2 regions of the Actinokineospora guangxiensis genome follow, and region 2 is predicted to be linked to the other one. Evidence: riboswitches for the same ligand, from Rfam matches in the RefSeq annotation. Region 2 holds a riboswitch; the other holds the start of a gene.
What was found. A riboswitch is a leader RNA that binds a small molecule or an ion and turns the genes downstream of it on or off. The one in region 2 is predicted to bind thiamine pyrophosphate.

Region 1 (7,069 bases), 370 kb from region 2:
CGGCGCTGTAGGCGCGGGCGGGCAGGTAGCTGGTCTCGGCCAGCTTGAGCGCGGCCTCGGCGGCGGTGGCCGAGGAGTAGCCGCGGCCGGTGGTGAGCACCCGGTCGGCGAAGCGCAGCCGGGCGACGGCCTCGTCCACGCCTTCGGCGGCCAGTGCCGCGGCGGCCAGCTCGCCGATGTCGGCGACGGCCTCGGCGGTGCCGCCGCGCACGGCGTCGATGAGCAGGTAGAGCGACAGCAGCGTGGCCGTGTAGGTCTTGGTGGCCGCCACGGCGACCTCGGGCCCGGCGGCCACGTCCACGGCCAGCTCTGCCGCCTCGGCCAGCGGCGAGTCGCCGGTGTTGGTCACCGCGACCGTCAGCGCGCCGCGCGCCTTGGCCGAGCGGGTGGCCTCGACCAGGTCGGGGGAGCCGCCGCTCTGGCTCACCGTCACGTACAGCACGTCGGTGAGGTCGGGCTCGGCGCCGTAGAGGGTGGTGGTCGACGGCGACACCGAGCCCGCCGGAAGGCCCAGGTGGACCTCGGTCAGGTACTTGGCGTAGAGGGCGGCGTGGTCGCTGGTGCCGCGGGCGGCGAACAGCACGAACCGGGGCTTGGCCGCGGCGATCCTGGCCGCGACCTCGGCGAGCGCCGAGCGGTGCTCGACCAGCCCGGCCAGCACGTCGGGCTGGGCGGCGATCTCGGCGCGCATCCGCTCACCGGGGGGCGGGTTGGTCATCCACGGCTCCTCACGCGTTAAGGTCTAGACCAATCATAGCGCGTGGACCGCTCGATCGGCGCGCAGATCGGGGGTGGTTCACAACCGTTCATGCCCGTTCACCGGGGGTGTGATCGCGGAGAGGGGCCTGGACAGGGCATTCTGTATCCGGGAGCGAGACACAGGAGGACACCATGCTGGAGATGTCCGCCGTCGATGGTTCGGTGGCGAGGGGGCAGCGGGAGCCGAAGTACTGGGGGCTGAAGCGGCACCTGCTGGACCTGCTGGGCAGCCTGCCACCGGGCTCGCCCATCCCCACCGAGCGTTCCCTGGCGACGGAGTTCGACGTCTCCCGCACCACCGTCCGGCAGGCGCTGGCCGAGCTGACCGTCGAGGGCAGGCTGCTGCGCGTGCAGGGCAAGGGCACCTTCGCCGCCGAGCCCAAGGTCGCCCAGCGCCTGCAGCTGTCCTCCTACACCGAGGACATGCTCGCCCAGGGCCGCGAGCCGTCCTCCAAGCTCCTCGACGTCTCCGAGATCCCGGCCGAGGCCGAGCTGGCCCGCCTGCTGCGCATCCGCGCGGGCGCCAAGGTGCTGCGCCTGCACCGCCTGCGCCTGGCCGACGGCGAGCCCATGGCCATGGAGACCACCCACCTGCCGCTGGGCCGCTTCCGCGGGCTGCGCCGCTACGTCAGCTCCGGCGGGTCGCTCTACCAGATCCTGCGCGAGCGCTTCGACGTCGAGATGGGCCACGCCGAGGAGACCATCGAGACCGCGCTGGCCGGGCCGCACGAGGCCGAGCTGCTGGGCGCCGACGTCGGCATGCCCATGCTGCTGCTGTCGCGGCACTCCTTCGACGTCGAAGAGCGCCCGTTCGAGTGGGTGCGCTCCACCTACCGCGGCGACCGGTACAAGTTCGTCGCCACGCTGAACCGCCCGTGACCACCGCGGTCCGGTGGGGCACACCGGTCGCCCGCGGCATCCTGACCACGGCCATCCTCGGCTCCGCGATGGCCATGCTCGACGGCTTCGTCGTCAACGTCGCGCTCCCGCGCATCGGCGCCGAGCTGGACGCCTCCGTCGCGAACCTGCAGTGGATCGTCGACGGCTACCTGCTCGCCCTCGCCGCCCTCATCCTCGTCGCCGGGGCGCTCGGCGACCGCTTCGGCAGGCGGCGGGTCTTCCTCGTCGGGGTCGTCTGGTTCGGCGCGGCGTCCGTGCTCTGCGGACTGGCCTGGTCGCCGACCTCGCTCATCGTGGCCCGCGTCCTGCAGGGCGTCGGCGGGGCGCTGCTGACCCCCGGCTCGCTGGCGATCATCCAGGCCACCTTCTCCCACGACGACCGCGCCAGGGCCATCGGCGCGTGGTCGGGCCTGTCCGGCATCGCCGCCGCCGCGGGTCCGCTGGTCGGCGGCCTGCTGGTGCAGGCGTGGTCGTGGCGGCTCGTCTTCCTGATCAACATTCCGATCGCGGTGGTCTGCGTCGTGCTGGCGCTGCGCTGCGTGCCGGAGACCCGCGGCTCGGACACCGCCATCGACGTGCGCGGCTCGGTCATCGGCGCGCTCGGCCTCGCCGGGCTGACCACCTGCCTGGTCGAGGCCCCCGTGCGCGGCGCGGACTGGCTGGTCGTCGGGTCCGGCGTGCTGGGCGTGGTCGCGATGACCGCCTTCGTCGTGCACCTGCGCCGCGACAGCGAGCCGCTGGTGCCGCCGTCGCTGTTCGCCGACCGCACCTTCACCATCTCCAACGCGCTGACGCTGGTCGTCTACGGCGCGCTCGGCGGGGTCACGCTGATGATGGCCCTGCAACTACAGACCTCGCTGGGCTACCCGCCGACCGCCGCCGGAGTCGCGGGCGCCCCGATCACCGTGCTCATGCTGCTGCTGTCCTCGCGCTTCGGCGCGTGGGCCGCGCGGGTCGGGCCGCGCTGGTTCCTGGTCACCGGGCCGCTGCTGGTGGCCACCGGGATGCTGCTGCTCACCAGGGCCGTGCCCGGGGCGTCCTACCTGGGCGGGGTGCTGCCGGGCGTGGTGCTCTTCGGCCTCGGGCTCTCCGTCGTCGTCGCCCCGGTGACCGCGACCGTGCTGGCCGCCGCCCCCGACCGGTACGCGGGCGTGGCCTCGGGGGTCAACAACGCGGTGGCGCGCACCGGCAGCCTGCTGGCCGTCGCCGTGCTGCCTGTGGCGGCCGGGCTCTCCGGCGCGGCCTACGCCGACCCGGTCGCGCTCACCGCGGCGTGGAAGACCACGCTGGTCATCTGCGCGGTGATGGCCGCCCTCGGCGGGCTGATGGCCGTCGGCGTGCGCGGCAACGTCCTGGCCGCTACCGGGCCAGGATCTCGGTGAACACCGCCGGGTCGATGTTGCCGCCGGAGATCACCGCGACCGTCCTGCCCTCGGGCAGGTCGCGGTTGAGGTAGCCGGCGACGGAGACCGCGCCGCTGGGCTCGGCCACCAGGTTCGCCTTCTCGGCCAGCAGCGCCACGGCCGCGCGGATCTCCGCCTCCGACACCGTGACGATGCCGTCCACATAGGCCTGTTGGTGGGCGAAGGTGAGCGGGGACGGCTGGCTGCGCAGGCCGTCGGCGATGGTGCGGTTGCGGTCGGCGACCGACCAGTCGACGAGTTCGCCCGCGGCCAGGCTCGCCGCGGTGTCGGCGGCCAGCTCCGGCTCCACGGCCCACACCTGCGTCTTCGGCGAGCGGTGCTTGATCGCGGTGGCTACCCCGGAGATCAGGCCGCCGCCGCTGACCGGCACCAGCACCACGTCGGCCTCGGGCAGGTCCTCGGCGATCTCCAGGCCGATGGTGCCCTGGCCCGCGATGACGTCCGGGTGGTCGAACGGCGGGATCAGCGCCGCGCCGGTCTCGGCCTGGATCTCGGCGGCCTTCGCCTCGCGCTGCCCGACCTCGCTGAGCACCACATCGGCCCCGTGCGAGCGGGTCGCCTCGATCTTGACCACCGGGGTGTCCTTCGGCACCACGATCCAGGCGCGGATGCCGAACTCGCGGGCGGCGTAGGCCACGGCCTGGGCGTGGTTGCCGCTGGAGTAGGCGACGACGCCGCGGGCGCGCTGCTCGTCGGTCAGCCGGGCGATGGCGTTGTACGCGCCGCGGATCTTGAAGGCGCCGATGGGCTGCAGGTTCTCCGGCTTGAGCCACAGCGGGCTGCGCGGGGCCCACGGGCAGGGGAGCAGCGGGGTGCGCACGGCCGTTCCGGCGACGCGCCCGGCGGCGGCTTCGATGTCGGCGAGGGTGACCAGGTCCACGTCAGCCAGTCTGCCCCAGCGCGGCGCGCAGGTCGCGTGCCGCGGCAGTGGGATCGGTCGCTTCGGTCAGCGCGCGCACGACGACGACGCGCTCCGCGCCCGCCGCGGTGACCTCGCCCATCCTGGCCGCGTCGATGCCGCCGATGGCGAACCACGGACGGTCCTGGCCCAGCGCCGCGGTGGCGCGCACGAGGTCGAGGCCGGGGGCGGGCCTGCCGGGCTTGGTGGGGGTCGGCCAGCAGGGGCCGGTGCAGAAGTAGTCCACGCCCGGCTCGGCCGCGGCGGCGCGGGCCTGGGCGAGGTCGTGGGTGGAGCGGCCGACGGCGATGTCCGCGCCCGCGACCCGGCGGGCCAGCGGCACCGGCAGGTCGTCCTGGCCGAGGTGCAGGATGTCGGCGCCGGAGGCGAGCGCGACGTCGGCGCGGTCGTTGACCGCCAGCAGCGCCCCGTGCTCGGCGCACAGCTGCGCGATGGGCTCCAGCGCGGCCAGTTCCGGCCTGGCCTCCAGGCCCTTCTCCCGCAGCTGCACGATGTCGACGCCGCCGCGCAGCGCGGCGTCGACGAACTCGGCGAGGTCGGGCCGCAGCCCGGTGCACAGGTACAGCCGCGCCGAGGCCAGGCGGGCGCGGATCTGGGCGGCGTCTAGTCCGGGCATGGATCGCACGCTACGGTTGGGGTCTGGTCGCACGGGAGTCCGGGTACGGGCTGAGAGGGAGCTGGCGCGCTCCGACCGTCGAACCTGATCCGGGTCATGCCGGCGCAGGGAGCGTGGGACAAGTGGGACAGCTGGCCGTCGTGGGTGGCGGTGTCATCGGGTTGGCGTGCGCGTGGCGGCTGGCCGCCGCCGGGCACGCCGTGCGGCTCATCGATCCCGAACCCGGCCGGGGCGCGTCGTGGGTGGCGGGCGGCATGCTGGCCCCGGTCACCGAGTCGTGGCCGGGCGAGGAGGCGGCGCTGGAGCTGGGTTCCGCCGCGCTGGAGCGCTGGCCGTCCTTCGCCGAGGAGCTGGGCGTCGGGCTGCTCGGCGCGGGGACGCTGGTGCTGGCGGTGGACCCGGCCGACGCGGCGGTGCTGGCGGCGCTGGCCGGGTACCTGGCCGGGCGTGGGCGCGAGGTCGAGCGGATCAGCGGGCGGGCGGCGCGGCGGCTGGAGCCGTGCCTGGGGCCGCGGGTCCGTTCGGGGCTGTCCGTGCCGGGCGACCTGGCGGTGGACAACCGCGAGCTGATCGGCGCGCTGCTCCGTGCGTGCGCGGCCGGGGGTGTGCGGTTTCTCACAGCGCCGGCGACCGCCGTGCGGCCCGGAGTGGTCGAATTGTCCGACCCTGCCCCGGAAGCGCCGGATAAGTCTACTGTGGAGTGTGACGCGGTGGTCGTCGCGGCCGGGGCCCGCAGCCGGGACCTGCACCCGGCGCTGAGCGGGTTCGTCCGGCCGGTGAAGGGCGAGATCCTGCGCCTGCGCGCCCGCCCGGGGGTCCTGCCCCCGCCCACGCGCACCGTGCGCGCGCTGGTGTCCGGGCGCCCCGTCTACCTCGTGCCACGCGGCGACGGGTCGCTGGTGCTCGGCGCCACCCAGCACGAGGTCGGCTACGACACCGAGGTCACCGCGGGCGGCGTGCGCGACCTGATCGCCGACGCCGAGGTCGTGCTGCCGGGCGTCGGCGAGTACGCGCTGGTCGAGTCCGCCGCCGGGCTGCGCGCGGGCAGCCCGGACAACGTGCCGAAGGTCGGGTGGCTGGAACCGGGCGTCATCGCCGCCACCGGCCACCACCGCAACGGCCTGCTCCTCGCGCCCACCACGGCGGACGCGGTGCTGGAGCTGGTCAGGGAAGGAGTCCGATGAGGATCGCCGTGAACGGGGTCGACCGCGAGGTCGCCGACGGCGCGACGGTGGCGGCGGTGCTGGCCGGGCTCGGGCTGCCGTCGGCCGGGGTCGCCGTCGCCGTCGACGGGGCCGTCGTGCCCAGGGCGGCGCACGCGACGGCCGTGGTGGCGCCGGGTGCGGTGCTGGAAGTGCTGACCGCCGTGCAGGGAGGCTGACCGTGGACGACCCACTCGTCATCGCCGGCCGCGAGTACTCATCGCGGCTGATCACCGGCACCGGCGGCGCGGCCAACCTGGCCGTGCTGGAACGCGCCCTGCTCGCCTCCGGCACCGAGCTGACCACCGTCTCCCTGCGCCGGGTCGACGCCGGGACCGGCACCGGCGTCCTGGACCTGCTGCGCCGCACCGGCATCGACCCGCTGCCCAACACCGCGGGCTGCCGCACCGCAGCCGAGGCCGTCCTCACCGCCCGCCTCGCCCGCGAGGCCCTCGGCACGAACTGGGTGAAACTGGAGGTCGTCGCCGACGACCGCACCCTGCTGCCCGACCCGGTGGAGCTGCTGGAAGCCGCCCACACGTTGGTCGAGGACGGTTTCGTCGTTCTCCCTTACACGAATGACGATCCGGTGTTGGCGCTGCGGCTGGAGGAAGCGGGCTGCGCCGCCGTCATGCCGCTCGGCTCGCCGATCGGCACCGGCCTCGGCATCCGCAACCCGCACAACATCGAGCTGATCGTCGCCCGCGCGGCCGTCCCGGTGATCCTGGACGCGGGCATCGGCACCGCCTCCGACGCGGCCCTGGCCATGGAACTCGGCTGCGCGGCCGTCCTCCTCGCCACCGCCGTCACCCGGGCCGAATCCCCCGAGCGGATGGCCACTGCCATGCGCCACGCCGTGATCGCCGGCCGCCTCGCCCGGTCGGCGGGCCGGATTCCCCAGCGCTTCTGGGCCCAGGCGTCCAGCCCGCCGCGCTGAGGCCGTCCCAACGCCCGGGTGGGCGTTGGGCGGCTGTCCGGATTCGGCGACAATGTCCCGATGAACTCTGGCCCGGTGAACTCTGGCCCGGTGAACTCTGGCCCGGCGGACCCGAACCCGGTGGACCCCGCCGCGCCTGCCCTCGCGGAGACCGACATCGCCGCCCGCCTCTACCTGGCGATCGGGAGGCTCTCGCGCTCGCTGCGGCGCTCCGGCGGCGCCGGGATCGGGCACGGGTCGCTGTCGGCACTGTCCACACTGGTGCATGCCGGGGAGCAGCGGCTCGGAGACCTCGCGGCGAAGGAAGGGGTG
Region 2 (7,069 bases):
ACGACCCCGACGTCATCCACGTCGACGGCCAGGTCGACCCGCTGGCCGACATCGAGACCATCAACACCGAGCTGATCCTCGCCGACCTCCAGACCCTGGAGAAGGCGATCACCCGCCTGGAGAAGGAAGCCCGCACCCGCAAGGACGCCCGCCCGGCGGCCGACGCGGCGGCCAAGGCCAAGGACATCCTCGACGGCGGTCGCACCCTCTTCTCCGCCCAGCGCGAGGTCGACATCTCGCTGCTGCGCGAGATGCACCTGCTCACCGCGAAGCCCTTCCTCTACGTCTTCAACGCCGACGAGGCCGTCCTGACCTCCCCGGACCGCCGCGCCGAACTCGCCAAGCTCGTCGCCCCCGCCGACGCCGTCTTCCTCGACGCCAAGGTGGAGGCCGAACTGCTGGAACTGGACGAGGAGTCCCGCCGCGAGCTGCTGGAGTCCGTCGGCCAGGACGAGCCGGGCCTCTACGCCCTCGCTCGCGCCGGGTTCCACACCCTGGGCCTGCAGACCTACCTGACCGCGGGGCCGAAGGAGGCCCGCGCCTGGACCATCCCGCAGGGCGCGACGGCTCCCCAGGCGGCCGGTGTCATCCACACCGACTTCGAGCGCGGGTTCATCAAGGCCGAGATCGTCTCGTTCGAGGACCTGGTGGCGGCGGGCTCGATGGCCTCGGCGAAGACGGCGGGCAAGGTCCGCATCGAGGGCAAGGACTACGTCATGGCCGACGGCGACGTGGTGGAGTTCCGCTTCAACGTCTGACCGTTGATCATGATACCGATTTGGTAGCACCGGCCATGGCGATGACTTTGCGGCTGAACGACGAGCAGGAGTGCGCCCTGGCCATGCTCGCCGAGGGGGCGTGAGCGCTACGCCTCGCTGCTCGACCGCTTGGCGCAGTGAACATCGAGTACCTCACGCCGGAGGACTTGCTCGCGCTCGCCGCTGACCTCGGTGGACGACGCCCACGACCTGGTGATCGCGGCCGCGACCGGCGCGCTCCAGTACTCCGAGGTCGCCGCCCGGCTGTCGGCCTGGACAAGGCCGACAGCGGCTTCGCCCCGCCGTCCCGCGGACTGATCCTTCACCGAACCGCCGCGTGATCATCATCGCGGCGTGGTCTCGGCGACAGCTGCCGCTCCTAGCGTCCGATCCGGCGAACCCGATGATCGGAGGATCATGGAACGGCGCGGTTTCCTGCGGGTGGCGGTGGTCGGCGGTGCGGCGGCGGCGTTCGGTGGGGCGTCGTGGGGGCAGGCGTTCGCGGCGGGGGCGCAGCCGGGGGCCAGTCCGTACGGGGGGCTGCTGGCGGCCGACGGCAACGGGATCAGGCTGCCCGCCGGGTTCACCAGCCGGGTGGTGGCCAGGAGTGGGCAGAAGGTCGCCGGGACGAACTACACCTGGCACCCGGCGCCCGACGGCGGGGCGTGCTTCGCCGACGGGAGCGGCTGGATCTACGTCTCCAACAGCGAGGTCTCCGGCACCGGCGGGGTCGGCGCGGTCAGGTTCGACGCGCAGGGCCGGATCACCGGCGCCTACCGCACGCTGGCCAACACCAACGTCAACTGCGCCGGTGGCGCGACGCCCTGGAACACCTGGCTCTCCTGCGAGGAGGTCTCCGACGGGCAGGTCTACGAGACCGACCCGTGGGGCGTGAACCCCGCGGTCGTCCGACCGGCGATGGGGCGGTTCAAGCACGAGGCGTGCGCGGTCGACGCCGAGCACGGCTACGTCTACCTCACCGAGGACGTCGCCGACGGCTGCCTCTACCGCTTCCGGCCCACGACCTGGGGCGACCTGGGCAGCGGCACCCTCCAGGTGATGCGCGGCGGGACAGCGACCAGCGGGCCGGTCACCTGGGCGACCGTCCCCGATCCCGACGGCAGCCCCACCGCCACCCGCTACCAGGTCTCCGGCGCCAAGCGCTTCAACGGCGGCGAGGGCTGCTACTACGCCGACGGCACCTGCTGGTTCACCACCAAGGGCGACAACCGCGTCTGGGCCTACGACGCCACCGCCTCCACCCTCTCCCTCACCTACGACGACAGCCTGGTCAGCGGCGGCGCACCGCCGCTGACCGGCGTCGACAACATCACCGGCGCGGCCAACGGCGACCTGTTCGTCGCCGAGGACGGCGGGAACCTGGAGATCTGCGTGATCACCCCGGCCGGCGTCGTCGCGCCGTTCCTGCGCGTCGGCGGACAGTCGGGATCGGAGATCACCGGGCCCGCGTTCAGCCCGGCGGGCGACCGGCTGTACTTCTCCTCACAGCGCGGCACGTCCGGCAGCAGCAGCGGCGGCATCACCTACGAGGTGACCGGGCCGTTCAGGCGCTGATCGACTCGACCACGCCGTCGATCTCGGCGGCCAGGCGCACGTCCTTGGCCGTGATCCCGTTCACCGAGTGCGTGCTGCACCGGAACCTCAGCGTGCGCCAGCGGATGTCGATGTCGGGATGGTGGTCGTCGTTCTCGGCGATCTCGGCCACCCGGTTCACGACCTGGATGGCCTGCGGGAACGAGTCCAGCTCGACCTCCCGCTCCAGGCCGCCCTCGACCAGCCGCCAGCGCGGAAGCTGGCCAAGCGCCTTGCCGATCTCGGCGTCTCTCAGCAGTTCACCCATGGGCCCCATCTTGGCCGCTGGGCGGGGCGTACGCTCACAGCGCCACGGGAGTCCGGTTGCGCCGGGCTGAGAGGAGGGCGACAAGCCCTCGACCGTCACACCTGATCAGGGTCATGCCTGCGCAGGGAGGGCCTCGTGGCGCACGCCCGAGGAGGAACCACCCCATGCGCCGCACCCCGATCGCCCTGGCCGCGCTGCTGCTCGCCGGATGTTCGCTGGGCGGGGGCGACGAACCGCCCGGCGACCGCGCCGTGGTGCTCGTCACCCACGACTCCTTCGCCCACGACCAGGCCGTCTTCGACGCCTTCACCGCCCGCACCGGCATCCGGATCGAGGTCCGCAAGAGCGGTGACGCGGGCGCGCTGACCAACCAGCTGGTGCTCACCAAGGCCAGCCCCATCGGCGATGTCGCCTTCGGCGTCGACACCACCTTCGCCTCGCGCGCCCTGGACGAGGGCGTCTTCGCCGAGCACCGCTCGTCGGCGGCGGACGCTGGGCCGGGGAGCTACGCCGTGGACGACACCAACCGGCTGACCGCCGTCGACGTCGGCGACGTGTGCGTCAACGTCGACACCGCCGCGCTCGCCGAGCGGAAGCTGCCCGTGCCCAAGGGCTTCGACGAGCTGGCCGATCCCCGCTACAAGGACCTGCTGGTCGTGGAGGACCCGGCGACCTCCTCGCCCGGCCTGGCGTTCCTGCTCGGCACGGTCGCGCACTTCGGCGACGGCTGGGTGGGCTACTGGGAGAAGCTGCGCGCCAACGGCGTGCTGGTCGTCGCGGGCTGGGAGGAGGCCTACACGCAGGAGTTCTCCGGCTCCTCCGGCAACGGGCCGCGCCCGATCGTGGTGTCCTACGCGTCCTCGCCGTCGGCGGAGATCGGCGAGGACGGGCAGCCGCGCACCCAGGCCGTCCTGGACACCTGCTTCCGCCAGGTCGAGTACGCGGGCGTGCTGGCGGGCGCGAAGAACCCGGCCGACGCGGGCCAGGTGGTCGACCTGCTCGTGTCCCCGGAGTTCCAGCGCACCGTCCCGGAGCTGATGTACGTCTACCCCTCGCGCTCCGACGTCGAGCTGCCCGAGTCGTGGCAGAAGGCCGCGCCGCTGCCCGCCGAGCCCGCCACGCTGCCCGCGGCGGAGATCCAGGCCAACCGGGAGCGGTGGGTGCAGCAGTGGCGCGCGGCCGTCCAGGGCTGAGCCCGGCGCTGCTGGGCCTGCTGCCGCTGGGCTTCCTGGCGGTCTTCTTCGCCTGGCCGGTGGCCGCCATCGTGCGCCGCGGCCTCGACGGCGACGCGCTCGCCGTGCTCGCCGAGGGGCAGACCTGGGCGCTGGTCGGGTTCACCGTCGGGCAGGCGGCCGCGGCGACCGCGGTGGCCGTGCTCGCCGGGATGCCGGTGGCGTTCCTGCTGGCCAGGGTGCGGCTGCCGGGGGCCGCGGTGGTGCGGGCGCTGGTGCTGGTTCCGTTCGTGCTGCCCACGGTGGTGGTCGGCCTGGCGTTCCGGTCGCTGATGGGCGGCGGGGTGCTCGCGATCGTGCTGGCCAACGCGTTCTTCAACGTCGCCGTCGTGGCGCGCACCGTCGGCGGGCTGTGGGCGCACCTGGACCGCCGCGCCGAGGACGCGGCCCGGTCGCTGGGCGCCTCGCGCCTGCGCACGTTCACCTCGGTGACGCTGCCCGCGCTGACCCCGGCGCTGGGCTCCGCCGCAGCGGTCGTGTTCCTGTTCTGCGCCACCAGCTTCGGTGTCGTGCTGCTGCTCGGCGGCGCCCGGCACCGGACGCTGGAGACCGAGATCTATCTGCGCACCGTCGAGCTGCTGGACCTCTCCGGGGCGGCGGCGCTGTCGCTGCTGCAGGTGGCGGCCGTGGTCGCGGTGCTGGTGCTGGGCGCGCGGGCGCGGCGGCGGCGCGAGTCGGCGCTGGCGCTGCGCCCGCGCGCCGAGGGCACGCGCGGGCCGAGCGGCGGCGAGTGGTGGGTCGTCGGCGCGGCCGGGGTGGTCCTGGCGCTGCTGGTCGCGCCGATCGCCTCGCTGGTCGTCCGGTCCTTCGACGGCGGGTTCGCGGGCTACGCGGCGCTGTCGGGAACCGGGTTCCGCGGCTCGCTGTCGGTGACCGGCTGGGAGGCGGCGATGAACTCGCTGCGCGCGGCCACCGACGCCACGGTCCTGGCGCTGGTGCTGGGCATCAGCGCCTCGGTCGCGCTGGTGGCGCTGCGCCGGGCGCGGTTCGTCGACGCCCTCGACACCGCGCTGATGCTGCCGCTGGGGGTGTCCGCGGTGACCGTCGGCTTCGGCTACCTGATCACCCTCGACGCCCTTCCCGGCGACCTGCGCACCTCCGCGGCGCTGGTCCCGCTGGCCCAGGCGCTCGTGGTGACGCCGCTGGTGGTGCGGCTGGTCCTGCCCGTGCTGCGCTCGATCGATGAGCGGCTGCGCCAGGCCGCAGCGTCGCTGGGCGCCGGGCCGTGGCGGGTGTGGCGGGAGGTCGACCTGCCGCTGGCCGCGCGGTCGCTGCTGGCCGCGGCCGGGTTCGGCTACGTCGTCGCGCTCGGCGAGTTCGGCGCGACGAGCTTCCTGGCCCGCCCGGACACCGCCACCCTGCCGGTGGTGATCGGGCGGCTGGTCGCCCGCCCCGGCGAGCTGAACGCGCAGATGGCCTACGCCGCCTGCACGCTGCTGATGCTGGTGACCGTCGCGGTCGTCCTCGTCGTGGAACGCCTGCGCGCGGGCGAGTTGGGGGAGTTCTGATGCTCAGCGCCACCGGCCTGACAGTCCACTACGGATCTGTCGCTGCTGTGTCCGATGTGGATTTCGAGATCGGCGACGGCGAGGTGCTCGCCCTGCTGGGCCCCTCCGGCTGCGGCAAGTCGACGCTGCTGCGCGCCGTCGCCGGCCTGGAACCCGCCCGGGGACGGGTGTCCTGGGACGGGACCGACCTGTCCGGCGTGCCGGTGCACCGCCGCGGGTTCGGCCTGGTCTTCCAGGACGGCCAGCTGTTCCCGCACCGCGACGTCGCGGGCAACGTCGCCTTCGGGCTGCGCATGCGCGGCGAGCGCTCGCCGGGACGGGTCGCCGAGCTGCTGGAGTTGGTCGGCCTCGACGGCTACGGGAAGCGCAGGGTGGCCACGCTCTCCGGCGGCGAGCAGCAGCGGGTCGCCCTGGCCCGCGCGCTGGCCCCCCGACCGCGGCTGCTGCTGCTGGACGAGCCGCTCTCGGCGCTGGACCGCTCGCTGCGCGAGCAGCTGGCCATCGACCTGTCGCGGCTGCTGCGCGAGGCGGGCACCACCGCGCTGGTCGTCACCCACGACCACGACGAGGCCTTCACCCTCGCCGACCGCGTCGCGGTCATGGACTCCGGCCGCATCCGCCAGGTCGGCCGGCCCGCCGAGGTCTGGCGGCGGCCCGCCGACGAGACCACCGCCCGGTTCCTCGGCTGCACGACCTTCACCGACGCGACGATCGAGAGCGGCGTCCTGACCTGCGAGTTCGGCACGGCCGCACTGGCCGCCCCCGACGGAGCGGCCCGCATCGGCCTGCGCCCCGCGGGCCTGCGGGTGACCGCGGGCGAGCCGACCGCGGTCGTCACCGGCCGAGCGCACCGCCACGACCACGTCCGCGTCGTCGCCGACCTCGACGGCCACGGCCCGGTGGACGCCGTCGCGGAGGTCGCGGGCGCACCCGAGGTGGGCAGCCGGATCGCTCTCGCCGTCGACCCGGTCGGCGTGGCGCTCATCGGCCGGGCGTGACCCGGCGGCGTCGCTACATCGGCGTGAGCGCCCCGGAGGAGATGTCGGCGTTGAACATCTTGAGCAGTTCGGGCATCACGCCCGCCCGGCGCGCCCGCCGCTGCTGCTTGCCCTCGTCGGACTCGGTGTCGGCGTCCTGGTTGCGCCGCTTGATCTCGTCGAAGGGGCTGCGCTGGTAGTTCCTGGCGAGAACCAGGGGACTGACCACGGGGACGCCGTCGATGAGAAAGCGCTCCGGCTCGCCCCGGGCGGACAGCAGGGAGACCTCGTACCCGCCCAGCGGCGGCTTGGTGCCCAGCTGCTCCGGCGCGACCCCGAAGAGGGCCAGGTGCACGGCGGCGTGCTCGTCGGTGCCGAGCACGAAGATGTCCAGGTCCCGCGTCTCCACGGCCTCCAGGCCGTAGTGGAGGCACCACTGCAGCATCGCGTAGCCGCCGCCGTGGTACCACGGCTTCCCGGTGGCGGTGATGAAGTCGTTGAGCTCCTGCACCGAGGACATGCCGCTGAACGCGCTCGCGGTTCTCTCGCCCGCCGTGCCCTCGCCTGCGCTGCCTCGGCTGCGCCGCAGCGTGCTGACCGCACGGGCGGTGACGGCGGCGAAGATCCCTGCGTTCTCCGATTGCGGCTTGTCCATCGCTCCACCGTGCCCGACGGGGTCCGCCGCGCGCGATCTCCGCGACGCCGACGTCGGGGCGGTCCCGGGTTCCCCCGA

Region 1: another riboswitch for thiamine pyrophosphate. It lies ahead of thiO (glycine oxidase ThiO); the one in region 2 lies ahead of ACFPM7_RS09290 (thiamine ABC transporter substrate-binding protein).

Annotation. Positions count from the first base shown of each region.
Region 1 is NZ_JBHSKF010000003.1:161,328-168,396, forward strand. It holds gene ACFPM7_RS07615 (SIS domain-containing protein) at 1-718, opposite strand, end outside; gene ACFPM7_RS07620 (GntR family transcriptional regulator) at 892-1,638, shown strand; gene ACFPM7_RS07625 (MFS transporter) at 1,707-3,041, shown strand; gene ACFPM7_RS07630 (threonine ammonia-lyase) at 3,019-3,963, opposite strand; gene thiE (thiamine phosphate synthase) at 3,965-4,618, opposite strand; TPP riboswitch at 4,640-4,746, shown strand; gene thiO (glycine oxidase ThiO) at 4,741-5,802, shown strand; gene thiS (sulfur carrier protein ThiS) at 5,799-5,999, shown strand; gene thiG (thiazole synthase) at 6,002-6,757, shown strand; gene ACFPM7_RS07655 (MarR family winged helix-turn-helix transcriptional regulator) at 6,878-7,069, shown strand, end outside.
Region 2 is NZ_JBHSKF010000003.1:536,027-543,095, forward strand. It holds gene ychF (redox-regulated ATPase YchF) at 1-758, shown strand, start outside; gene ACFPM7_RS09275 (hypothetical protein) at 951-1,076, shown strand; gene ACFPM7_RS09280 (alkaline phosphatase PhoX) at 1,176-2,333, shown strand; gene ACFPM7_RS09285 (4a-hydroxytetrahydrobiopterin dehydratase) at 2,323-2,619, opposite strand; TPP riboswitch at 2,654-2,764, shown strand; gene ACFPM7_RS09290 (thiamine ABC transporter substrate-binding protein) at 2,784-3,812, shown strand; gene ACFPM7_RS09295 (ABC transporter permease) at 3,776-5,359, shown strand; gene ACFPM7_RS09300 (ABC transporter ATP-binding protein) at 5,356-6,357, shown strand; gene ACFPM7_RS09305 (hypothetical protein) at 6,371-6,991, opposite strand.